Regions from separate parts of the Pseudoalteromonas sp. ECSMB14103 genome, predicted to be linked through region 2. Evidence: predicted binding sites of a transcription regulator. Region 2 holds the regulator's gene; each other region holds the start of a gene.
The links. Region 2 encodes FliA, which starts transcription of late flagellar genes. Its sites were predicted from a motif close to CTAAAGNTNNNNNNNNNNNNGCCGATA; they were not measured.
Positions count from the first base shown of each region.

Region 1: RF53_RS18750 (DUF5610 domain-containing protein) is a predicted target of FliA. The motif match lies at 2,853-2,879, and genes of this name have one in related genera.
Region 3: RF53_RS13975 (DUF3530 family protein) is a predicted target of FliA. The motif match lies at 3,228-3,254, and genes of this name have one in related genera.
Region 4: pomA (flagellar motor protein PomA) is a predicted target of FliA. The motif match lies at 2,684-2,710, and genes of this name have one in related genera.

Region 1 covers NZ_JWGY01000018.1:8-6,228, forward strand. The annotation lists gene RF53_RS18740 (RNA recognition motif domain-containing protein) at 376-855, shown strand; gene murI (glutamate racemase) at 818-1,618, opposite strand; gene RF53_RS18750 (DUF5610 domain-containing protein) at 1,696-2,823, opposite strand; gene trmA (tRNA (uridine(54)-C5)-methyltransferase TrmA) at 2,986-4,083, shown strand; gene RF53_RS18760 (DUF523 domain-containing protein) at 4,094-4,546, opposite strand; gene RF53_RS18765 (thiol:disulfide interchange protein DsbA/DsbL) at 4,606-5,244, opposite strand; gene RF53_RS18770 (thiol:disulfide interchange protein DsbA/DsbL) at 5,261-5,884, opposite strand; gene RF53_RS18775 (serine/threonine protein kinase) at 5,919-6,221, opposite strand, start outside.
Region 2 covers NZ_JWGY01000001.1:659,024-665,244, reverse strand. The annotation lists gene RF53_RS03030 (chemotaxis protein CheA) at 1-1,190, opposite strand, end outside; gene RF53_RS03025 (protein phosphatase CheZ) at 1,206-1,973, opposite strand; gene cheY (chemotaxis response regulator CheY) at 1,992-2,375, opposite strand; gene RF53_RS03015 (RNA polymerase sigma factor FliA) at 2,415-3,125, opposite strand; gene RF53_RS03010 (MinD/ParA family ATP-binding protein) at 3,152-4,012, opposite strand; gene flhF (flagellar biosynthesis protein FlhF) at 4,005-5,480, opposite strand; gene flhA (flagellar biosynthesis protein FlhA) at 5,501-6,221, opposite strand, start outside.
Region 3 covers NZ_JWGY01000008.1:188,459-194,679, forward strand. The annotation lists gene RF53_RS13960 (aminoglycoside phosphotransferase family protein) at 1-729, shown strand, start outside; gene murU (N-acetylmuramate alpha-1-phosphate uridylyltransferase MurU) at 726-1,379, shown strand; gene djlA (co-chaperone DjlA) at 1,413-2,270, shown strand; gene RF53_RS13975 (DUF3530 family protein) at 2,253-3,158, opposite strand; gene rluA (bifunctional tRNA pseudouridine(32) synthase/23S rRNA pseudouridine(746) synthase RluA) at 3,278-3,931, opposite strand; gene RF53_RS19135 (DUF2971 domain-containing protein) at 4,079-4,894, shown strand; gene rapA (RNA polymerase-associated protein RapA) at 4,993-6,221, opposite strand, start outside.
Region 4 covers NZ_JWGY01000014.1:2,881-9,101, reverse strand. The annotation lists gene dxs (1-deoxy-D-xylulose-5-phosphate synthase) at 1-1,242, opposite strand, end outside; gene ispA ((2E,6E)-farnesyl diphosphate synthase) at 1,344-2,231, opposite strand; gene RF53_RS17395 (exodeoxyribonuclease VII small subunit) at 2,234-2,476, opposite strand; gene pomA (flagellar motor protein PomA) at 2,771-3,538, shown strand; gene RF53_RS17385 (flagellar motor protein MotB) at 3,541-4,461, shown strand; gene RF53_RS17380 (DNA topoisomerase III) at 4,621-6,221, shown strand, end outside.

The DNA of each region.
Region 1 (6,221 bases), on a different contig from region 2:
TGCGTATAATACATCCTTTATTTTTCGAGTCAATACTTTGTTTTAAACTTTCTTACGATAATTTAAAACCGAAGTTTTACTTAACTCTCTGAGCCGCTAACACTTTGCTATGCTTCGGCGTTTCCCGTCTCAGTGGGGTCGCATTATAGGGAGATCCGAAAACAGATCAACCCTTTTTTTAGATCTTTTTACTGTTCGAACAAAATTAGAACAAAACCACAAAAAACCATGTTAAAACACGCTTAAATTGATGTTTTTTTACACTGCTTTTTATAATTTCATATAAATATCATTGCTAAGTTCGTTTAAGACGTTAAGATAGCAAGTTCACAATGTTAAATTAATGTTTATTTCCTGTTTATTGGTAGATCTAAAATGAAATTACCCGATCAAAAATCTTTTATCTTTTCTGTTGTTATTGCTGTAGTTGGTTTTGTTATTGTTAAGTTCGCCCTTGGAAGCTTAGAACTTGACCCTGCAATTGTATTTGCTGTTGGCTTATTAATAGGTGGGCTAGTTATTGCTGCTATGTCTTCTGACGTTTTAGAAGAGGCCGAAGTAAAAACTAAAACACTTTACGTTGGTAACCTTCCTTACCGTGCAAACGAAGGTGTTGTTCGTGCTTTGTTTGAAGAGCAAGGTAAAGTATTCAACGTTCGTCTATTAAAGGATAAAAATACAGGCAAACGTCGTGGCTTTGGTTTTGTTGAAATGGCGCAAGCTGATGCAGACAATGCTATTGCGAACTTGAACGATAGTGAGTTCCAACAACGCACTTTAAAAGTTCGTGAAGCAAAACAAAAACAAGAAGATGATTCTAATACGCTTCGAACTCAGGCGGATCAATCAGTTTAACTAGCTTAACCGCAAGTTTATCGCTGATAACATTAGCCGTTGCATAGTATTGCAACGGCTTTTTTATGCCAGGTATATTTTGTGCTATTAAACCTGACTCAGTTAATAGATAAATAACCCTATTTGCTATTGCTGCACCAGAATCCACCAGCTGAATGCTATTTTTAAAGTACTCACTAATCTGCTTTGTAAGTATTGGAAAGTGAGTACACCCCAATACAAGCACATCTGTTTGCTTTTCAATACTCAAGCCTTCAAGTACAGCATGTAATTTATTTGTATCTAAATAGCCATTAAAGAAAAGTAATTCAGCAAGGTTTACCAACTCAACACTGCTATATAAGTTAACAGTTACATTACTAGCGTGCTGTGCTATTAACTTTTTTGTATATGAGCTCGCTATTGTGGCAGGTGTTGCCAGTAAAGCAATGTGATTTGAACGTGTTAATTCTGCGGCGGGCTTGATTGCTGGTACAACACCAACTATGGGTATATCTGTAATTTTGCGTACAGCACTTAATGCCGATGTGGATGCCGTGTTGCATGCTATTACAATTAAATCGACGTTTAGCTTGTTTGACTTAATGAAATGAATGAGCGAACACAAACGATTAATAATTGTTTGTTGTGTTTGGGCTCCATAAGGTAAGAAAGCATTATCCATAAAATAGCTATATTGAGCATTCGGGATACGTTGCTTTATATGATCAAGTACTGTTGTGCCACCAATCCCTGAATCAAAAACCATTATATGCGCTGACAAACGACCGTTCCTATTATTAGATTAGAACGGCAGTTTGCCATGTGATTTTTGCAAAAGAAAGTAGTTTAATGTTGAGGTTAAACTTCCTCTGCTGTTTGCTTTGTCGCGCTATTTATCTTATTAAGGTTTTCAAACATAGCTTTTGTGTAATCAACCAGTTTATCGATCTCACTTTGATCTTCATTAAGCCACTGCATAATACCTGATAATTGATTTTGAATACCTAGCTCGGTTGCTTTAGAAAATGCCTCTCGGAGGTCATCATTAAAAGGCGCTACTTTATCTGCAATTACTTTTTCTGGAGCCGGTTTATTTTCTTCGTAACCCTTTATTGCAGCAACTGTTTTGGTTTGGCGTAAATCCATTGAAAATGCAACAAGTTGTTCATTGCCTAAACTAAGCTCTTGAGCTTCTTCGAATGCCTGCTCTAAATCGCCGCTAAAAAAGGTCTTACTTACGTTTTGTAGGTTTTCCATTAACTCATTAATTGCTTCTTGCTCTTTATCATTAAGGTCGCCGTTAACTGACATTGAAAATGAAAGCTCTCTCGATTGTGATGATTCACTTACGAATGCCTCCCCTCCCTCACCACGCTGATAACTACTAGCAGACTGAGATTTAAATGCATCGGCAAAACTTATTGTTACTTCATCACCTTCTGCTGTGGTGAAACTGTACTGAGCATTATTACTTAAACTTGCGTATTGTGCTTGGGTTACCCCCACACTAGCTGGCATTGGGTTAAACAAATTATCTTCAAACTTATCAAGGCCATCAAAAATACCTTCTTTTGATTTGTTGATTCCCTCTTGGGTTTCATCGTTCAGAACGCCGGATTCTTTTAACTCATCAACGGCGTCATCAATACCTATTTGAACCCCCTTACGGGCATCACTTAGCATACCTTTTAATTTATCGTCATCGGCACCATCAGCTTTTGCTTTATTAACGGCGCCGGTAACAAAGTCGAGTACATTTTTAACTATTGCTTCAAAATCAAAAAGGGGCTTATCTGCTTTTTTTTCTTGAACTGGCAAACCAAGCTGCTCTGCCATTTTATCACCTAAAACTTTAGCAGCTAATTCTTTACCTCGTTGCTGATAGCTGTCTTGCGGAGACGCGATGGTAGGTTGTTGTACGTCAGCTTTGTTGTTGAATTTGTTTATGTTCTGGCTTGGTATAAAGCCATAATTGCCTATTTTCATGAATCGTCTCCTGAGCATGCGTAGTTTGTTATCGGCCAGGGCATAAAAAACTAAAGTAAACCGTGCAAAAAAACATCATTTATTCTAGCCAAAACTAGACAAATGCGAACCGCTCCCTACAATAGCGCCGATAAACAGATCTTAGATAAGGTAGTAACGCGAATGGCAGTTATTAAAATAGATACCACACAGTACCAAGCGCAGTTAAGTGAAAAAGAACAGCGTATAACTTCACAGTTTCAACGTTTTGGTGTGGAGCAGCTAGAAGTATTTAGCTCGGAGCCAATTAACTACCGCCAACGTGCCGAATTTAGAGTATGGCATGATGGAGACGATCTGTTTCATATAATGTTTGATCAGCAAACTAAAGAAAAAATACGCGTTGATACGTTTGACCCTGCGGCACCGCTTATTGGTGAAATCATGCAGGTGATGATTGAAAACCTTAAACCATGCGAGGTTTTACGCCGAAAGCTATTTCAAATAGATTACCTGTCTACACTCAGTGGTGAAATTTTAGTGAGCTTGCTTTATCACAAGCCGCTTGATGATGAATGGCTACGTGAAATTAAGTCACTAAAGGCAAAACTGAGTGAAAAATATAAAATAGATTTTATTGGCCGAGCACGTAAGCAGAAAGAAGTGCTAGGTGATGACTTTGTAACAGAGCAATTAACTGTAAATGGCCAAGAACTAATTTACCAACAAGTAGAAAATAGCTTTACGCAACCTAATGCAAAAGTAAATATAAGTATGCTTGAGTGGGCACAAGATTTATGTAAACCACTTAAAAATGATTTACTAGAGCTTTACTGCGGTAATGGTAACTTTTCTATTGCGTTAGCGGGGTCTTTTAATAAAGTACTCGCAACTGAAATATCTAAATCGTCTGTTCACTCTGCTCAATATAATATTGCCAAAAACAATGTAGACAACCTAGATATTATTCGTATGTCGAGCGAAGAGTTTACTCAAGCAATGAATGGAGAACGTACTTTTTCTCGTTTAGACGGTATTGACCTTAAAAGCTATGACTGCCAAACCATATTAGTCGACCCGCCACGCGCTGGTATGGATGAGTTAACCTGTGATTTAGTGGCTAATTACGAAAACATAATTTATATATCGTGTAATCCTGACACACTGGAACGCGATTTAGATCATTTAACGCGTTCGCATAACGTTAAGCGCTTTGCGATATTTGATCAGTTCCCTTATACACATCATATAGAGTCAGGTGTTTTCTTACAGCGTAAATAACCAACCAAAATTAAAGTGCCAGTGCTTTTATAAGTGCTGGTATTTGCTCTTCACTAAATACTTGAACTCCATTCTTTATTAATAATGCTGCAGTTAAACCTAGACCTTCGATTTTTATTCCGCGATGCTTTCCATCATATATTGTATTTCGTCCGCAAGAAGGGCTCGATTCTTTAAGTAAAGCAAAACGAACTTTATTTTTTTTACAAAGTTCTAGCGCTATATTAGCCCCAGTTTGAAATTGCTCTGTTACATCTTCTCCTGAATTAGTAATTACTTTCCCCTGTATTATTTCAGCAGGAGCTCTAGGAGTAGATAGCCCACCAGCCACTTCAGGACAAAAGGATATTATTTTCTTATTACTTTGCCATACCCGTAATTGTGGATGCTGTAATGTTTGTCCTTTCCCATCATAACGAACAGGCTGCCCTAGCAAGCAACTCGATACTAATATTTTTTTCATTGCTACATCCTTATAAAGCAAAAAAGCTCCTTAAGGAGCTTTTTTGCTTTTAGCTAAACTTACTTGTTAGCTAAGTAATTAATTAATTTACTGATATCTTCAGGTGCTGTAACACCCGATTCACGGCCTAAGTTTAATTTATACTTACCGTTTACGATAAATGTGGGTACACCACGAAGAGCACCTTTTTCTTTAAAGTATTCTTGATCGCGCTTCATCTTAGAGCTTAATGTACGAACCGAAAAGCTTTTAAATAACTTATCAAACTTATCGCCATCAACACCTTGCGCAACAAACACATCTTTCACGTCAGCTAATTCATTAAATTTAGCACGCTTAGTGTGAATATGATTAAAAATAGCTGCGATAAGCTTCTCTTTTTGAGGGAGTACTTCAGCAGTTGCAAGTGCTTGACTCATCATTTGTTGGTTTTCTGGATTACGAACCCCCACAAAATCAACGTGACTCTTTTTAAACTTAACATTTTTATCTAGTTTAGGCTTAAATTCGCTGATCAGTGACTCGTAGTTATTACACGCCGGGCAGTAAAAAGAGAAAAACTCTTTTACTTCTGGCTTTTTAGTGGCACGTTCAGCAATAACATCGTAATGGACGCCTTCTTGGTAGTCCGCCGCAAAGCTTGTTGCTGCCATTGGTAATACTAATGCAAGTAACCCTGCTTTAAGTAGTTTAATCATTCTTATGCTCCAAAATTTATAATGCTAATAAAAACGCAATTAACTCATCAAGTTCTTGTTGGTTTTTTATGGTGTTAATATTGATTTTGTATTTATCGTTAACAATAAAAGTAGGTACACCAGTTAACGCACCTAACTTTGAATATTTGTTTTGCTTGTCTTGCATTGCTTGCTCTGCGGCAATAATTGGCATGCTTGCAATCGCTTGGTCAAATGTGTCGCTATCAATTCCATTTACTTCCAATAGCTTTTTAAGGTCTTTAACTTCTGTTAAAGGCGCACCTTGAATATGGATACTTCTAAAAATTTGGTCAGCTATATTTTGTGCTTGCCCTTGTTGTTTTGCGATTAAGTAAGCAAAGCTTAAATTACTTTGTGCCTGTGGAGATACACCACCTAAAAAGTTGACGTGACTTTTAACAAAATCAGTGCCTTCAGGCAGTTTTTTTTCAATTGCTTTAGCCACTGGTTCAAATTTAAAACAGTGCGGGCAATAAAATGAAAAGAACTCTGTTACCTGGGGTGTTGTGCTTTTTTCAGTTTTAATAATCGTGTATTGGTTATTTGCCTCAAACTGTGCAGCAAAGGCTGCAAATGGTAAACATAAAAGAAGTAGGCTCAGTTTTAGTTTTTTAAGCATTAGTGTCTCGTTGTACTCGTCATTAAATAATAATTTACGGCAATAACTTTAACGGCGGTTCTTGCAGTGCAGCAAGTTGTTCTTTAAGCGCTAAAATTTGTTGCTCCCAGTATTTGTCATCAGCAAACCATGAAAAGTTCCGCACAAAAGCTGGATCGCTCCACCTTTTTGCCACCCATCCCATGTAGTGAATAATACGCATTGCTCGCAGCGGTTCAATTAATTTGAGTTGAGCGTGGTCAAAATCACAAAATTCTTCATACGCTCCCACCAAAGTGTCTAACTGTAACAGTTGCGTTGGTCTGTCGCCACTGAGCATCATCCATAGATCTTGAAT
Region 2 (6,221 bases):
AACCTATTACGAACAAGTACTAACTCACCCACCATATTCATTATTTGGTCTAGGCGTTTTGTGTCAACTCGCACTGTTGTTTCTGCTTGCGGAGGAGCTGGCTTTTTCACAGCTGCTGGCGCTGGAGCCGCTTTTGCTACAGGTTTTGCTGCCGGTTTGTCTGCTGGCTTTTGAACAGGTTTTGGGGCTGCTGCTTTAACAGGTTCAGGCTTTTTGACAGGCTCACTTACTTTAGCCACGGGTTTTGCCGCCGGCTTCGGCTCTGGAGCTGCAGGGCTCTCTATTGATTTAGGAGCACCTGAACCATGAAGCTCGTCAAGCAATGCTTCAAATTCATCATCGCTAATTTCATCATCGCTAGAATCACTTGCAGGTGAACTTGTTGAAGGCGTTGCAGAACTTTCTGCAGAATTATTACTTGCTGTTTGCTCTTTTACAGGCTCACTGGCCGCAACAGCACCAAAGCTTCCAACGCCATGAAGTTCATCAAGTAAGTTGTCAAACTCATCATCTGTAATGTCTCCACTGACATCACTACTACTGGACGCGCTTTCAGCTACTGGACTTTGACCTTTTCCATGTAATTCGTCTAGTAAGTTTTCAAATTCATCTTCTGTTATTTCGTCAATCTGAGTTTCATCATCGCTTTGTTCAACTGTTCCACCGCTAAATAGCTCGTCAAATGCAAACGGATCTTCTTCATCAGTTCCTGAGGCTTCCTCGGCAACTGGGGCATCAATAACCTCGGCTTGAGGTTCTTCAGTTGAATCAACTGGTGAGTCACCAGCAAGCTCTTCTTCTGTTGGAGGTAAACCTAGTTTATGAAGGGTTTCAAGAAGTTCAGGATCGGCGGGTTCTGGTTTGTCACGATTTTGAATGGTGGCAAACATCTCGTTAATCGTATCGAGAGCTTGTAAAATTACATCCATCAACTCTGAATTAACCGTTCGTACGCCTTGCCTAAGCAGATCGAACACATTCTCTGCGCCATGACATGCATCAACGAGCTCGGTCATAGCTAAAAATCCAGCACCACCTTTTACAGTGTGGAACCCTCTAAATATGGCATTGAGTAATTCGGTGTCCTCTGGATTGTTTTCCAGCTCAACTAACTGTTCAGATAAAAGCTCTAGGATTTCTCCTGCCTCTACAAGAAAGTCTTGTAAAATATCTTCATCGACTTCAAACATGCAGTTACTCTCCTCTTAGAAGCCCAAACTTGATAAAAGATCATCGACTTCATCTTGATCAGATACAACATCATTACGTGATTCTTTATCAATAATAGGGCCTTCTGGACCTGCTAAAGTTTGTTCGTCTAATGGTTCATTTGTTTTTTGTTGTTCTATTTTTTCGGCTTTACTTTCGCTTTGATCAGCGAAGGCTGTCAAAAGATGAATTAAGCTTTCTTCAACTTCTCTAACAAGCTCAATAACTCGGCGAATAACTTGTCCGGTTAAATCTTGATAGTCTTGTGCCATAAGTACATTAGTCATCAAACTTTGCAGCTCATCAGTTTTATGATGAGAATTGTTCATAAACTTATCAATGCTGTGGCATAACGATTTAAACTCCCCTAACTCAATCTCTCGATTCATTAGGCGATCCCATGTCGGTTTGATATGAGATATTTCGTCTGCCAACTGTTGAGCAATTGGTAGGCTAGCCTCAACAGCATCCATTGTTTTATTCGCGGCATTTTCTGTCATTTCTATAACATAATTGAGCCGTTTTTTTGCATCTGGAATAGCATCGGTAGTTAAGTCAGATAAGCGAGTGTCTAGCTCAAAGCTTTTTAAAGCTTCATGCAATTGACGGGTTAACTTTCCAACCTCAGCAAATATTTCAGATTGCTCCTTAGAAGCGGTATCTAAAATTAACTGATTGGCTTTGTCTTGCTCACCGTTTTCTAGAAAAACAACGAGCTGACGAGCTTGTTCTAAAGTTATTTGAGGCGCAGCAAGTGCTGACATAAGCCTCTCCCCCTATCATTAGCCTAAACGTTCAAATACTTTTTCTAATTTAGTTTTGAGTGTTCCAGCAGTAAATGGCTTAACGATATAACCATTAACACCTGCCTGTGCTGCCGCTATAATTTGTTCTTTTTTAGCTTCAGCCGTTACCATCAATACTGGAATGTGTTTAAGCTTATCATCCGCACGTATTGCTCTTAGTAGGTCTATACCCTGCATTCCTGGCATATTCCAATCGGTAACAACAAAATCAAATACTTGATTTTGTAGCATTGGCAAAGCGGTTGACCCATCGTCTGCTTCTTGAACATTAGTGAAACCTAAGTCACGCAACAGATTTTTAATAATACGTCTCATTGTTGAAAAATCGTCAACAACCAGAATTTTCATGTTTTTATCCAAAACATCCCCCAGTGAGGTCTTAACCTTGTTTACTTACTACTAATTTATCCAGTCATTGATTTTAGCTTTAAGCTTAATCATCGCCTGACCATGTATTTGACTTACACGCGATTCACTTACATCGAGTATATGCCCTATTTCTTTTAAATTCATTTCATCGTTATAGTACAAAGACAGCACCATTGCATCACGTTCTGGTAAAGATTTTATTGCACCTAATAAAGACTCGTTAAACCGCTCATTTTTAACATTATTAAACGGTTTGTCTAGCGCTAAATCTTGGCCCACTGGACTGATGGCATCTTCATCAACACCAAGGTCTTCAATACCGAGTACTTTACTTGCATTTACATCGTTTAAGATATGATGGTACTCATTTAACGAAATTTCAAGTTTTTCAGCAACTTCTATATCTGTCGGCTCACGGTTTAAGCTTTTTTCTAAAAAAGCAATTGTTTCGGCCACCAAACGGCTTTTACGATGCACTGAACGGGGTGCCCAATCGCCACGTCGCATCTCGTCAAGCATTGCCCCACGAATACGAATCCCCGCAAAAGTTTCAAAGCTAGCCCCTTTGGTTGCATCAAAACTTTTAGATGCTTCAATCAGACCTATCATTCCTGATTGTATTAAATCGTCCAGCTGCACGCTGGCTGGTAAACGCGCTATAAGATGACATGCCACTTTTTTGACAAGTGATGCATGTTTTTCAACAATCACATTTAAATTTTGTGCTGATTGATATCCCATAACTTTATTCACCAATGTTGTCATAATTAGCCGTTTACTAGTTTCTCTATGAAAAACTCCAGATGACCTGATGGTTGATTAGGTATTGGCCATTTAACTGCTTTTGTTGCTAAAGCTTGAAACGCAAGTGCCGCCGGCGAATTAGGAAAAAGCTCTACAATAACTTTTTGGCGACGCGTTGCTTTGCGCATATTTTCGTCGTAGGGAACCGTTGCGACCAGGTCCATTGATACATCTAAAAAACGATCGGTCACTTTGGAAAGTTTAGCAAATAACTCTTGCCCTTCACGCATACTACGGACCATATTTGCAACAATTTTAAATTTGTATACACCATGCTCGCGACTCAACACTTTAATGAGCGCGTAAGCATCTGTAATCGATGTGGGCTCGTCGCATACAACAACCATGACGTCTTGTGCCGCGCGAGAAAAACTCAGCACCATGTCTGAAATACCTGCGGCTGTGTCGACAATTAAAATATCAAATTCTGTATTTAATTCACTAAAAGCCCGTATAAGTCCCGCGTGCTCTGAAGGCGACAATTCAACCATACTTTGAGAGCCTGACGTTGCGGGTACAATCTTTATACCTGCGGGGCCTTCAACTAAAATTTCATCAAGTTCACATTCACCAGATAAAACATGTGATAAGTTACGTTCAACACGTAGTCCTAGCATAACGTCACAGTTTGCTAAGCCTAAATCGGCATCAAGAACCAACACTCTGTTACCTTGCTGGCCTAATGCAATTGCAGTATTCAGAGAAACATTTGTTTTTCCTACTCCACCTTTACCGCCAGTGACAGCGATAACTTTTACGCCGTTGTTATTGTTTTGACTCATTTTGCGCAGGCCACTTGCTTGATCTAATACTGTGTTAATCATACATCCCTACTGTGCTTGGCGCCACTGCTTGGTGCCTTGAATGTTGTGCTTTTGCTCTTTTTAAATAGAGTTGCTCAGCCTTTTTAACTAGTTTTTCAGCATTTGCAACTCGAATATCTTCTGGTACTCGTTGACCGTTAGTAAGATACCCTATTGGAAGGCGATTTTGAATCGCTATACTAATAATCTCACCTAAACTTAAAGATTCGTCTAATTTGGTGAATATACAACCACTTAACTGCACTTTTTTAAAGTGCCTAACGGTTTCTTGCAACACATGTATTTGCGATGTTGCGCTGAGCACTAAATAACTACGAATATCAACACGCTGATTACGCATTAGCGTATTAAGTTGCTCAGTTAAGCGCAAGTCGCGCTGGCTCATACCCGCAGTATCAATTAATACTAGTCGTTTATTTCGTAAATGATATAAAACTTCAGCTAATTCATTAGCATCTTTAACTTGCTTAACACCACAACCTATAATTCGGCCATAAGTGGCGAGTTGCTCATAAGCACCAATTCTGTATGTGTCTGTTGTGATTAAAGCGACTTTGTCTGCACCGTATTTTTGTGCGCCAAGTGCAGCTAATTTAGCAACGGTTGTTGTTTTGCCAACACCCGTTGGGCCGACTAAGGCGTATACACCGCCTTGACGTAAAATCTCGTTGTTGGTTGTCTGCATCTGATCTTCAACCATTGTTAAAAGTGCTTTCCAACCTTGCTGGCGAGATACATCGTCAGGTACAAAGCACGCCATTTGCTCAGCAACATCTTTATCTATTCCCATACCGACTAAACGATCAATCATGCATGCACGAGTAGGATCGCGTCTTGCCATGTCTTGTTGCATAAGCCCTGACACTTGATGTTCTAACAATTGACGAATGGCATTCATTTCGTCACGCATTGACGAAATTTGCTCACTTTCAGTATGCTTAGTTTCTTGGCGAGGTGTCACTGAACTGTCAAGATCATCAAAACCACTTTCTAAATCATCAAATCCAAGGCTGTCTGCTTGTGTTTGCGGACGCGCTGAAGCTTGACGTTCATTAGTGAACATAGGACGAGGACGCTGCTCTTGAACTGGCTCTTGGTAGTTGTCTATAGTATCAATACCTGATTGAGAAAACATAGAAGCCAATTCTGCAGAACGAGGGCGTGGGGCTTGACGCTCTAATAATGCCTGAAGACTATCGGCTACTTTCACTTGTGGCTCTGGTTTAGCGCGAAGAGGCTCTGGTTTTACAAAATTATGCACTGGCTGTGTTTTTGTTGAGCTTTGTGCTGGAGCGCTAAGTGCTTGCTCTTTTTTAGGGGCTGCTTTGTCATAATCTACTGCTGCTACAATTTCTACACCGTTAGCTAGTTTTTTATTTGACATAATAACCGCATCAACACCTAATTCGTCTTTAACTTCTTTAAGTACTGTGCGCATATCTTTAGCAAAAAAACGTTTTATTTTCATGATTCAACCCCTTTAAAATCTTATTGTTGGCCCACAGAGCTGACTATCTTGATCTGTCTTTCATCTGGTACCTCTTGATAAGACATCACCCTTAAACCCGGGATGGTGTACTTAACAAAACGAGATAACACAGTGCGTAACATTCCCGACGTTAGCAATATTGAAGGTTCACCGGACATTTCTTGATTTTGATGCGCTTCATTTAGTGACACTTGAAGTCGCTCTGCAAGTCCTGGTTCTATACCGGCACCTTCGTCGCCTGCATTTTGTAGTGACTGATGCAACATCTGTTCCAACTCAGGCGCCAAGGTTATGACAGGGATTTCTGAAGACATGCCTACAGCGTCTTGAACGATTAATCGACGTAATGAAATACGTACTGCAGCCGTTAGCACATCAGGGTCTTGACTACGTGGCCCATACTCAACAAGGGTTTGTACAATTGAGCGCATATCACGAATTGCAACGCCTTCATTAAGTAGATTTTGTAGTACTTTTACAATCACAGTTAACGGTAATACGTCAGGGACTAGACCTTCAACTAAGCGAGGGTGGCTTTTACCTAACATATCTAATAAGTTCTGTACTTCCTCGTGACCTAACAACAGTGCTGCGCTGTTAGTGAGTAACTGGCTAATATGCGTAGCCACAACTGTCGCTGAATCTACCACGGTATAGCCAAGCGATTGTGCTTCGTCTTTTTGATCTGGTTTTATCCATACCGCATCAAGCCCAAAAGCA
Region 3 (6,221 bases), on a different contig from region 2:
GGCAGCACACACTTAGCCGACATGCTTAATGATGCAAATAGAACCGACTACTACACACAGTTAATAAGTTTATCAGCCAAGTGGGCACAAACGCCTGAGGCTTCAGATATACAGGCCTATGGTAAAGACTTTATAGCGCTTGAATTGTCGATATTCAGCCAATGGTTAGTAAAAGAGTTTATTGCTGAAAGCGTTGATACAAACCAACTTAAAATGTGGGAGTCGAGCTGTGATCTACTCACTCAAACCATGCTTGAACAACCCACGGTAACAGTTCATCGCGACTACCACAGCCGTAATATTATGCACAGCGATTCTCAGTGGGCAATAATTGATTACCAAGACACCGTACGCGGGCCACTTTGTTACGATTTAGTTTCGTTGTTACGCGATTGCTATTTTAAGCTCCCTAATAATGAACTCGCTCAGCTATTAGCATTTGGATATAACGAGTTTAAACGCGAAGGCTTAGTCAGTAATACTTCGTTTGAAGAATTTAAGGTTTGGTTTGACTTAACCGGTTTACAGCGTCATTTAAAAGCCGCCGGTATATTCTGTCGCCTGTATTTGCGTGACGGTAAGACAGGTTATTTAGCTAATATTTTACCTACCCTTGAATATATTGTAGATGTTGCTGAACGCTATCCTGAACTCAATGCACTCAGTGACTGGGTTAAAAATACGATAGTGCCAAAAGTGACTAAAAGATTAGAGCAGGTAAATTTATGAAAGCCATGATTTTAGCCGCAGGGCGTGGGCAGCGCATGATGCCGCTCACTCAAGCTATGCCTAAACCTATGCTTAAAGTGCAAAATAAACCACTAATAGAGCACCATGTTAATAACTTAAAGGCCGCTGGCATTACCGACATAGTGATAAACCTTGCATGGCAGGGTGATAAAATTAAAGCGTACTTTAAAGATGGCAGTCAATTTGGTGTAAATATTGTTTATAGCCAAGAAGTTGAAGGCGGCCTTGAAACCGCGGGTGGTATTATTCAGGCACTTCCTTTATTGGGAGAGTCGTTTATTGTGATAAATGGCGACGTATTTACCGATTACGATGTAAGCTCGCTTATGCAATTACATTTGCAACCAGGTGAGGCACATTTGGTGCTTATTGAAAATCCCCCACATAATCTTGATGGGGATTTTACATTGAGCCATTTATCCCCAGATAGCCAAAAATATACGTTTTCGGGTATTAGTCGTTATCAGGCTGACTTTTTTAATGGTTTAGAGCCGGGCATTCGTCCGCTTGGGCCGTTATTACGAGAAAAATTAAGTAAGCATTTAGTGTCTACCGAGCTTTATATTGGTAATTGGGATGACATAGGCACACCAGCGCGTTTAACGGCATTAAATGAGCGCTTGGCGTAAGCCGACACATAATTAATAGGAGTAGTCGTTTACATGTGGGGAAAAATACTCGGATTTTGTTTTGGCTTTATGTTTGGCAAAATTTTTGGTGCTATTTTAGGGTTATACCTTGGTCATTTATTTGATAAAAGCTTAAAAAATAATTTTGATAAGGCGGGTGGTTTTTCAAGTTTATTTAATGGTGATGATGTCCACGAGCGCCAAGCGCTATTCTTTTCAAGCTGCTTTGCAGTGATGGGGCATATTGCAAAGTCTAATGGCAGGGTAAGCGAGGTACACATTAAAGCCGCTAGCTTATTTATGGACGAAATGGGTTTGAAAGGTGAAGAGCGCCGTGAAGCACAGCATGCTTTTCAAGCGGGTAAACAAAGCGACTTTTCATTAAAAGAAACCGTCTATGATTTTAAAGAACGCTTTGCTAAGCGTCATGACTTACTGCAATTATTTTTAGAAATACAAATTCAAATGGCGTTTTCTGATGGCGTTTTAGCTGAGCAAGAAAAGCAGTTATTGAGTGAAGTAAGCAAGCAGTTAGGTATTTCTAAAACTCATTTTGCGTTTGTACTTAAACGCTATCAAGCTGAATTTAACTTTAGAAAACAGCAACAGCGTTACCAACAGCAGCAAGGGCAAAGTAGTAGTTATAAAGAAGGCTCAGGGCACCATGTACCCCCCAACAATAATATGAATCGTGCGCAAGCGCTTGGGCTTTTAGGACTTAACGATGGGGCAACCGAGCGGGAAGTAAAAGTAGCGTACCGTAAGTTAATGGCGCAACATCACCCTGATAAATTAGTATCGCAAGGTTTACCAAAGCATATGATGGAATTGGCGGTTAAAAAAAGCCAAGACATTCAAGCAGCCTATGAGTATTTAAAAAAGGCGGCGTAAAAAGCCGTCTATTTCTTTTGTCAGCCGAGCATGTTGTTGAGGTTGATCACGAAGCCCAAATAACTGGCGCTGGCGGTAGTCAAACTTAGCGTTTCGGTTAACCCAGCGCTGGCGATTTTTTAAGTTAATTAAAATATCACGGTTGTCGCTGGCGTAATAAATATCTAAAAGTGCAGGCGTAACAAGAGACGTTGTTTGGCTTAAGCTTTTATTGCGCTTTGCATTGGGCAGATAGCTACTTACACTAATAAACGCATCAATACGCTCTTGTGGAAAGTCAGCATAGTACTCAGTTAAAACCCCTGCGCTGGTGCCTTGTGCAATTACAACGATATTAGTGGGTTCTTGCATCGCGGTTTGGTAAAGCGCTTTGTAGCGAGCAAGTAAATTTAGTTTGTAGTTATCGAGTATTTCGTCGCTGATGGCTTCAATGGCGTCCACATGATGAGGTGCTTCATTTTTACTTGAAGCATTAGGCTGCTCTGATTCACTGTTGGCTTGACTCTCTGTTTCAGTGGCGGCACTTGGTGCTGTTTCTGCAGCAGGCTCAGCTATTTTACTCGCTTGCCAATCAATATCAGGGGTGGTCATCGCATAGGTGGTGTAGCCTAAATTGTTAAGCTCTTTGCGTAAGTAACTCATTCCAGCATTGTTGGTAGGGGTTGATTGCCAATCGGGAATAAGTAATACAATCCCTCTAAAATCAGCGCTCATGTATTCACTACGTAAACTTAAAAATTCAGTTTCACCTGCTAGCATTGTTTTTACTTCGTCGGTAGGTAAAAGGCGTTTAATATCGCTATTTTCAATACTTGATAAAGAAGGCGGGGCAATATGTTCTGCAGCCGTTGTACAGAGTGCTAAAAGGGCTACACAGCTAAATGCCATGTAACACAGAACCTTTTTAAATAATTGCAAATACACCATAACACGCTCAACCAGTCGTCATTAGTTAGGTATCGGCATGCTTGTTTAAAAGTTTAATTTTTCCTAAGTAATTGAGCCCATTAAAACTCGGGTTCTGCTTCAAAGGTCATTACTTGTTCGGTTACTGGGTGTTTTAGTTGCAACATTTGTGCGTGGAGTTGTAAACGCGGTGCGGCTGCAAGCGCCTCTTTATGAGCATAGAGTCGGTCACCTAAAATGGGGTGGCCTAGGCTTAGCATATGTACGCGCAATTGATGTGAACGCCCCGTAATTGGAGTGAGCTCTACGCGTGTGGCGTTTTCTTCTCGTTCAAGTACTTTGAAATGAGTGAGTGATGGCTTGCCATTTTCATGATCTACCATTTGCTTTGGGCGATTAGGCCAGTCGCAAATAAGTGGCAAATCAACAGAGCCATTGTCTTGTTCAAGCTTACCAAAAACGCGAGCTATATAGCGCTTAGCGGTTTCGCGTTCTTGAAATTGCATACTTAAATGTCGGTGTGCAGCTTTATTCATAGCAAGGCAGAGTATGCCAGACGTTGCCATATCAAGACGATGAACAATTCGTGCGGTTGGAAATACACGATTAACGCGGTTAATTAAGCTATCGGCATGCTTAGGATCTTTACCCGGCACGGTCAATAATTCGCTGGGCTTATTAACAATGAGCAAGTCGTCGTCTTGAAAAAGTATGGTTAAATACGGGTTCATTGGGGGATTGTAATTAACTAACACGGCCGACCTTAATGATTTTGAAGGACGCTATTTTAGTGAATTAATTGTCTACATACAAGGCAAGGGTTTTCTTGAAATTGACTAAGAAAAGTATATTGTAACCTATTATTAAGTTTGCTATTAGTGAATAAATTACAAGGATGCATTTTGAAAGAAGAAGAGTTTTATGAAGTTCATCCATATGTTGATAACAAAAAATCTTTATTTAGGTTTATGTCATTCAATATAGAAAATACGGAATATATTGAATATCTATTTTTAAAGAGAAAGTTGTATCACGCTCTAGCTGAGGAGCTAAATGATCCCTTTGAGGGTAAACCACATTTTACAATGTGTAATCCTGCGAATAGCGCTCAAAAAATTAGAAAACACTTAATAAAGAGTTTGATTAAATCTGGTCAAAAGAGAAAAGATGCTGAAAAAATCGTTAGTACTTCAATGAAAACTCCCAATTTTATTGAGGAATCAATGAATACGTCGTTGGAAGAAGCATTTACGAAGTTGAGAGTTTGCTGTTATACAACATCAAACAAAAACCTATTATTTTGGTCTCATTATGCGGATTCACATAAGGGATTTTGTATAGAGTTTAGGACTGACCTTGCACCAATTTCTTTTGCTCAAAAAGTAGAGTATACGAAAACATACCCACAAGTCGTGTATCCTATAGATAATATCGGTGGGAGAAGAATGGCATTAGTTAAATCACCTGATTGGTCTTATGAAGATGAATTTAGGTCATTATTTATCGCTAACTCATGTACTAAAATGGGAATACCGCATGATGGTAAATCATACATAATTCCATCGAGTAGCATAAAAAATGTTTATTTGGGCTGCCAGATGAGCCAAGAGTCTCAAGATTCATTATTAAATATAATTGCCAAAAGTGATTTTACTCCAAAGTTATGGAAAGCAAGCATGGCAAAAGATGCTTTTAAGTTAGCTTTTGAGGCAATATGAGACTTTATTAGAAAAGCGCGATATAAATATCGCGCTTTTCTTCAATATACACGCTAGTTGATCTTTAACTAGCGACTGATAGCTAGCAGCTAGACTCTCTAATGCGAAACCACGATTAAGCGAATTGCATCTAGTTGTAACTGCGCCTTTTCAATGTGTGCAGTTAGCTCGGTGCGTTGCTTATCGTAAAAGGTAATTTCTTCTTGGCGAATATTAGGGTTAATTTGCTTAAGCGCGCTTAATCGCTCTTGTTCTTCGCTAAGAGACGTTTGCATTTTAGCTAGCGACGCTGCACGAATAACATCGAGTTTTTCTTGTGCCATGTCTTTTGCAGTCGTGATCATTGGGTGAATTGCGCTTTGCAATGCACCTGCCAGTTTACTCGCTGTTTGGCGACCGACGGCTGAAAGCTGTTGGTTAAACCCGTCAAATGCGACGTTTTCGCCTAAGTTATTGCTGGCTTTATCAAGTAATATACGAATAGGCGTTGGGGGTAAAAAGCGGCCCACTTGTAATGCTTTAGGCGCCATTGCTTCGGCTACAAAAATAAGCTCAACAAAAAAGGTGCCCGCAGGGAGTTTTTTGTTTTTGAGTAAGGCAACCGATGCGCTACCAAAGTCATCATCACAAATCATATCCATCGTGCCTTGCACCATTGGGTGATCCCAACTGATAAAGTGTACATCTTCTTGTGAAAGTGCGGTATCGCGGTCAAATGTCACTGTCATTCCATCATCTTTAAGCGATGGGAATGACGCGTTTAACATGTGTTCAGTAGGCTTTAAAATAATGGTGTTCTCGCCTTTGTCTTCTTGGCTTACACCAAAAGTGTCGAACACGTTGATCATGTAACTTGGCAGTTCAAACTGGTTATCGAGTTTTTCTATGTCAGTAACCAGAGAGTCTGCAGCACCTTGGCCCGATGAATGCAGCTCTAATAAACGATCTCGCCCGCTTTCCATTTTTTTACGTAGCACGGCATTTTGCTGAGCAACTTGTTCAAGCAGTGGATCTAGCTCGTCTTCATCACAGTTATGCGCTGAAATGTATTCAAGTAAATCTTCACGGAACTCTTTATACAATAATTGCCCTGTAGTTGATGTTGTTTCAAACGCATCAAGGCCTTCGTTGTACCAACGCAGTAATACTTCTTGCGCCGTGTTTTCAAAGTACGGTACATGAATATTCACGTCTTGTGTTTGGCCTATACGGTCTAATCGGCCAATTCGTTGCTCTAGTAAATCGGGATTTAATGGTAAATCAAATAACACTAGGTGATGAGAGAACTGGAAGTTACGACCCTCTGAACCAATTTCTGAACACAATA
Region 4 (6,221 bases), on a different contig from region 2:
TACAGGGAGGTTTTGTAATGCAACATCGTGAATGAGTTGATCGTATGCGCGCTGTAAAAAGCTTGAATAAATAGCAACAACAGGCTTTAAGCCTTCACATGCAAAACCTGCGGCTAGGGTTACGGCATGTTGTTCAGCAATCGCGACGTCAAAATACTTATCAGCATGTTCTTTTGAAAAGCGCACCATGCCCGAGCCTTCACGCATGGCAGGAGTGATAGCCATTAACTTATCATCTTGCTGCGCCATGTCGCATAGCCAGTCGCCAAATACTTTTGAAAAAGTAGGGGCGCCCGGTTTTGATTTAGGCAAGCTAGATGTGTTTGGATCAAACTTAGGAACGCCGTGGTAACCAATAGGGTCGGCTTCAGCTGGCTTGTAACCCTTACCTTTTTGCGTTTTTATATGAAGAAGTTGTGGGCCTTTTAAATTACGCATATTACGTAATGTATCAACCAGCATGTTTACATCGTGCCCATCAATTGGGCCAATATAATTTAAGCCAAGTTCTTCAAAAAACGTACCAGGGATAACCATGCCTTTAAGATGTTCTTCCATTCTGCTGGCAAGCTCTTTAACAGGCGGTACGCCAGACAGTAACTTTTTACTTCCTTCGCGAATGTTGGTGTAAAAGCTCCCAGATAGAATACGCGCAAAGTGGTTGGTTAATGCGCCAACGTTTTCTGAAATCGACATTTCGTTATCATTTAGAATAATAAGCATGTCTGATTTTACATCGCCTAAATGGTTCATCGCCTCAAATGCCATACCCGCAGTAATAGCGCCATCACCAATAACTGCAACCGTTTTACGCCCTGCGCCTTCTTTTTGCGCAGCAATTGACATGCCCAAAGCTGCAGAAATTGAGGTGCTAGAATGGCCAACACTGAATGTGTCGTAGTCACTTTCATCTCTAAATGGGAATGGGTGCAGACCATCCTTTTGGCGAATAGTATGCATTTGGTCGCGGCGACCCGTTAAGATCTTATGCGGGTAGGCTTGATGCCCAACATCCCACACTACACGATCTTCTGGTGTGTTATATACATAATGAAGTGCAACTGTAAGCTCAACTGTGCCTAAACCAGACGCTAAATGACCGCTACTTTGCGATACAGAGTTAAGTAAATACTCACGTAGCTCATTGCTAAACTCGGGAAGTTTATCTTGCGCTAAGTCTCGTAATTGAGCTGGTTTGTCAACCAAGTTAAGTAATGGATACTTGCTACTATCAAGTGTCATGGCTTTTTTATATCCTTCGATCACATTCGCTTTCAAATGGGAGTGAGCAACGAATGTTAAGTAATAATGTCAGTGCTATTTGCAATACGCTTAAACTGTGACTAGTGGTCACGTTCAATAAGGTAATTTGCCAGCGACGCAAGAAGCGTAGTATCTGCATCAATAAGTGCTAACGCTTCGTGGGCTTGTGTTATTAAATTTTGCGCCTTTTCTTTAGCGCCTAGCATACCTAATAACGCCGGGTATGTCGCTTTATTCGCTTCTATATCTGAGCCTTGTGGTTTACCTAGTATAAAGGTGTCACCTTCCACGTCTAAAATATCGTCGTGTACTTGAAATGCCAGCCCTATAGCATACCCAAAAACGCTCAAGTTTTCTAAAGTTTGTTCATCTGCTTTTTCACTGCACAGTGCACCTAGTGTTATAGCACAGTTAATTAGTGCACCGGTTTTTAGCTTATGGATGCGCTCAAGCTCTTGTACAGAAACAACTTTGTCAGTTGCGGCAATGTCTAAACCTTGTCCTGCCACCATCCCTTCAATACCTGATGCATGTGCAAGTGCAGCAATCATTTTTACTTGTGATTGCGCTGAGCAATTAAAGTTATGTGTGGCTATAAGTTCAAAGGCGAGAGTTTGTAATGCATCACCCGCTAAAATGGCTTGCGCTTCGCCATACACAATATGGCAAGTGGGGTAGCCGCGGCGTAAATCGTCATCATCCATAGCTGGTAGGTCGTCATGTACTAATGAATAACTATGAATGCATTCTATGGCTGCAGCCAAAACGTCTAAGTCACTTTTTTTAGCGCCTAGCATTTCACCAACAGCGTACACCAAAAAAGGGCGCAGCCTTTTTCCACCATTAAATAAGCTGTAATGAGTGGCTTCTTTTATTGTTTTATCGCTATCGAGCGGTTGTTCAAAGTAGCTATTGAGTGTAGTAGCTACATCTATCTGAGCACGTTCAATATAGTCTTTTATGCTCACAACTATTCCATATCATTATTAAAGTTTGTAAGTGCTGACTTTTCGCTATTACCCATTAAAATAGATACTTTTTGTTCTGCTTGCTGTAGTTTTTCAGATGACGCACCAGCGAGTGCAATACCACGCTCGAACTGCTTTAATGATTGTTCAAGCGATAAATCACCTTGTTCCATTTCACTAACAATTGTTGATAATTCTTCTAGTGCTTTTTCGAAACTTAAGTTTTCAGGTTTTTTAGTCGCCATCTTTATTTCAGCTTACATGATAAATTTAGGAGCCAATTTTAGGGGGAATGCTAAACTAGGTCAAAGGATGATATGAGTTTTTTACATTTAGCACGATTAATCGCGTGTTAATCAGTGTTATTAGTCAGGAAAACTCGATAATTAGGCAGAGCGTCTAACTTGATATAAAATAATAAATATAACTTTTATGTTTATTTTCAAAAATGACTTAAGCAATTCAGTATGTTGCCGATAAGCAGTTAATAATAAAAAGTTTATGATAAGGCATTTAAACATGAAATCTCTGGAGGAAATGTGGATTTAGCAACCATAATAGGGATCCTAGGCGCAATAGGCTTAATTGTCATGTCTATGTTTATGAGTAGTAGCGGTGAAATGGGCATGTTTGCCGATGCGCCTTCAAGTGTAATTGTATTTGGTGGCTCGCTGTTTATTGTTTTATCAAACTTCACTATGTCTCAGTTTTTAGGGATAGGTAAGGTGGTTGGTAAGGCATTCATGTTTAAAATTGAGTCGCCTGAAGAGTTAATAGAAAAAGCAGTAGAGCTTGCGGACTCTGCTCGTAAAGGTGGCTTTTTAGCGCTCGAAGAAGCTGAAATCCCAAACCCATTTATGCGTAAAGGCGTTGACATGCTTGTTGACGGTCATGACGCAGATGTTGTGCGCGCTACACTCCAAAAAGATATTTCCCTAACCACGACCCGTCATGAACTAGGTGCTGGCTTATTTAAAGCACTTGCCGACATAGCTCCCGCAATGGGAATGATTGGTACATTGATAGGCCTCGTTGCCATGTTATCAAACATGGACGACCCCAAAGCTATTGGACCTGCAATGGCCGTGGCACTATTGACCACTCTATATGGTGCATTTTTGGCGAATGTAGTAGCAATTCCGATTCAGGTAAAACTAGAGCTGCGTAAAGACGAAGAAGCGATGAATCAACGTTTGATTCTTGATGCTATTTTAGGAATTCAAGATGGTCAAAACCCCAAAGTTATTGAAGGTATTTTGAAAAACTACTTGGCTGAGTCTAAGCGTAAAGTTGATACCGAGGAGTAACCATGTCTGATGAAGAGTGCAAATGCCCACCACCGGGTTTGCCTGCTTGGATGGGTACATTTGCTGATTTAATGTCGCTATTGATGTGCTTTTTTGTACTCTTATTGGCATTCTCAGAAATGGATGTACTTAAATTCAAGCAAATTGCAGGTTCTATGAAGTTTGCTTTTGGTGTGCAAAATAAAATCGAAGTTAAAGATATCCCAAAAGGGACATCGGTTATCGCTATGGAATTTACCCCAGGTAAGCCAGAGCCTACACCCATTGAAACTATTCAACAGCAAACCGTTGAAATGACACAACAAATGCTAGAATTTCAGGCTGGTGATGAAAGTTCAGCGGGCGGCAGGCAAGAACAGCGAGGCGATAAACGTGGTGGTGAATCTAGAAGTACCTCACAAGAGCAATCATCAGAGCAAGCAATATCCGCTGCAGATCAAGAGCAAACAAATGAGCTAGTTAAAAAAATAGCGCAGCAGTTAGAAAGGCAAATAATAGATGGTGCAATAGAACTTGAATCATTAGGTCAGCAAATTATTATTCGTATTAGAGAAAATGGCTCGTTTCCTTCGGGCAGTGCTTTTTTACAACCTAAGTTTAAACCGATTATCCAAGACATTGGCGAACTTTTAAAAGACGTACCAGGTGAAATTACAGTATCAGGGCATACAGATGATTTTCAGGTATCAAATGAGTTATACGTAAATAACTGGGATTTGTCGTCTAAGCGTGCAGTGGCTGTTGCTAGCGAATTGCAAACAGTTCAAGGGTTTGATAAAACACGAATGATGGTTGTAGGGCGGGCTGAAACTCGGCCGCTTGTGCCTAACGAGACAAATGAAGACCGGCGCAGGAATCGCCGAGTTGAAATATCTATATTACAAGGTAAAGCAAAAGAGTCTGACCCTATTGATGTGAGGTAATTCTCAAATTATAAAGCTGGGCTTAATTAGTAGCCCAGCTTTGAGTTTTACAAATTATTACCAGTCTCTATTTATTGAACCGACAATAAATCAAAAACTCCCCCTCTTTAAAATAGTTATGCTAAAATACTGTTTATATAACCAGTTGTAGGCCGGCGCATGAAACTCTACATCGCAGAAAAACCATCACTTGGACGTGCAATTGCAGATGCGCTCCCAAAACCACATAAAAAACACGACGGTTACATTGAAGTCGCAAATGGTGATTGTGTCTCGTGGTGTATTGGCCATTTGTTAGAACAAGCTGAACCTGATGATTACGATGAACGCTATAAAAAATGGCAATTAGAACATCTCCCTATAGTACCTGAGCAATGGCAGTTAAAAGCTAAACCTAAAACTCGTAAGCAATTAACTATTTTAAAAAAGCTAATCAAACAGGCATCAACGTTAGTTCATGCTGGCGATCCCGACCGTGAAGGGCAGTTACTTGTAGATGAAGTGATAGAACAAGCCAAAATAAGCAAAGCTAAAAAGCAAGGTATTCAGCGTCTACTTATAAGCGATTTAAACTTAGCTGCAGTTAAAAAAGCGCTTGGTAGTATGCACTCTAATCGGGAATTTATTTCACTAAGTGTATCAGCACTTGCACGTTCACGAGCTGATTGGCTTTTTGGTATGAACCTCACTCGGGCTTATACTTTAGCGGGACAAAAAGCAGGGTTTGGTAATGTACTATCAGTTGGGCGCGTACAAACGCCAATTTTGGGCTTAGTGGTAAATCGTGACACAGAAATAGCTAATTTTATATCAAAACCATTTTATGAGGTGCTAGCTAGTTTAGTTACTCCTGAGAAGCAGGTATTTAAAGCAAAGTGGGTACCGAGTAAAGCTTGCGAACCTTATCAAGATGAAGAGGGGCGAGTGCTAAATAAAGCATTGGCCGAAAACGTGGCTTCGCGTATCACTAATCAAACAGGAGAGGTGACATCGCTTGAACAAAAACAAAAAAAGCAAAGTGCACCTCTACCTTATAATCTATCAGCACTGCAAATAGATGCAGCAAAGGCATTTGGTATGGCTGCCCAACAGGTGCTTGATATTTGCCAAACACTTTATGAGCGCCATAAATTAATTACTTATCCTCGCTCAGATAATCGATATTTGCCTAAAGAACATCATTTAGATGCACCTTCAATTTTAAAAGCAATTGCAACTAATGACGGTCAAAAAGTGGAGTTAGTAAATGGTGCAAATACTAAGCAGCGCAGTAAGTGCTTTAATGACTCAAAAGTAGCTGCGCATCACGCTATAGTACCTACGGCAAAGCAATTAAAGTCAGCTAGCTTAGCCAAGGATGAAGCAAAAGTGTATCAGCTTATTTGTAGGCACTATTTGATCCAGTTTTACCCAGACTATATTTATAACGAAACTAAAGCAGAGGTGACAATTGCTGGTGGGTTATTTAAAGCCAACGCTAAACAAGAAGTCAGTTTGGGGTTTAAGGTATTAATGGGTAAATCAGAATTAAAAGAAGAGGCTACTTTACCTTACCTTGAAAAAGGGATGGACCTGGTATGTACACAAGGTGATGTAGTAGAAAAGCTTACTTCACCTCCCGCTCATTTTACTGATGCAACTTTACTAGGTGCTATGACGGGGATTAGCCGTTATGTAAAAGATCCACATATCAAAAAAATATTAAAAGATACTGATGGTTTAGGTACAGAGGCTACTCGTGCAGGCATTATAGAGTTGCT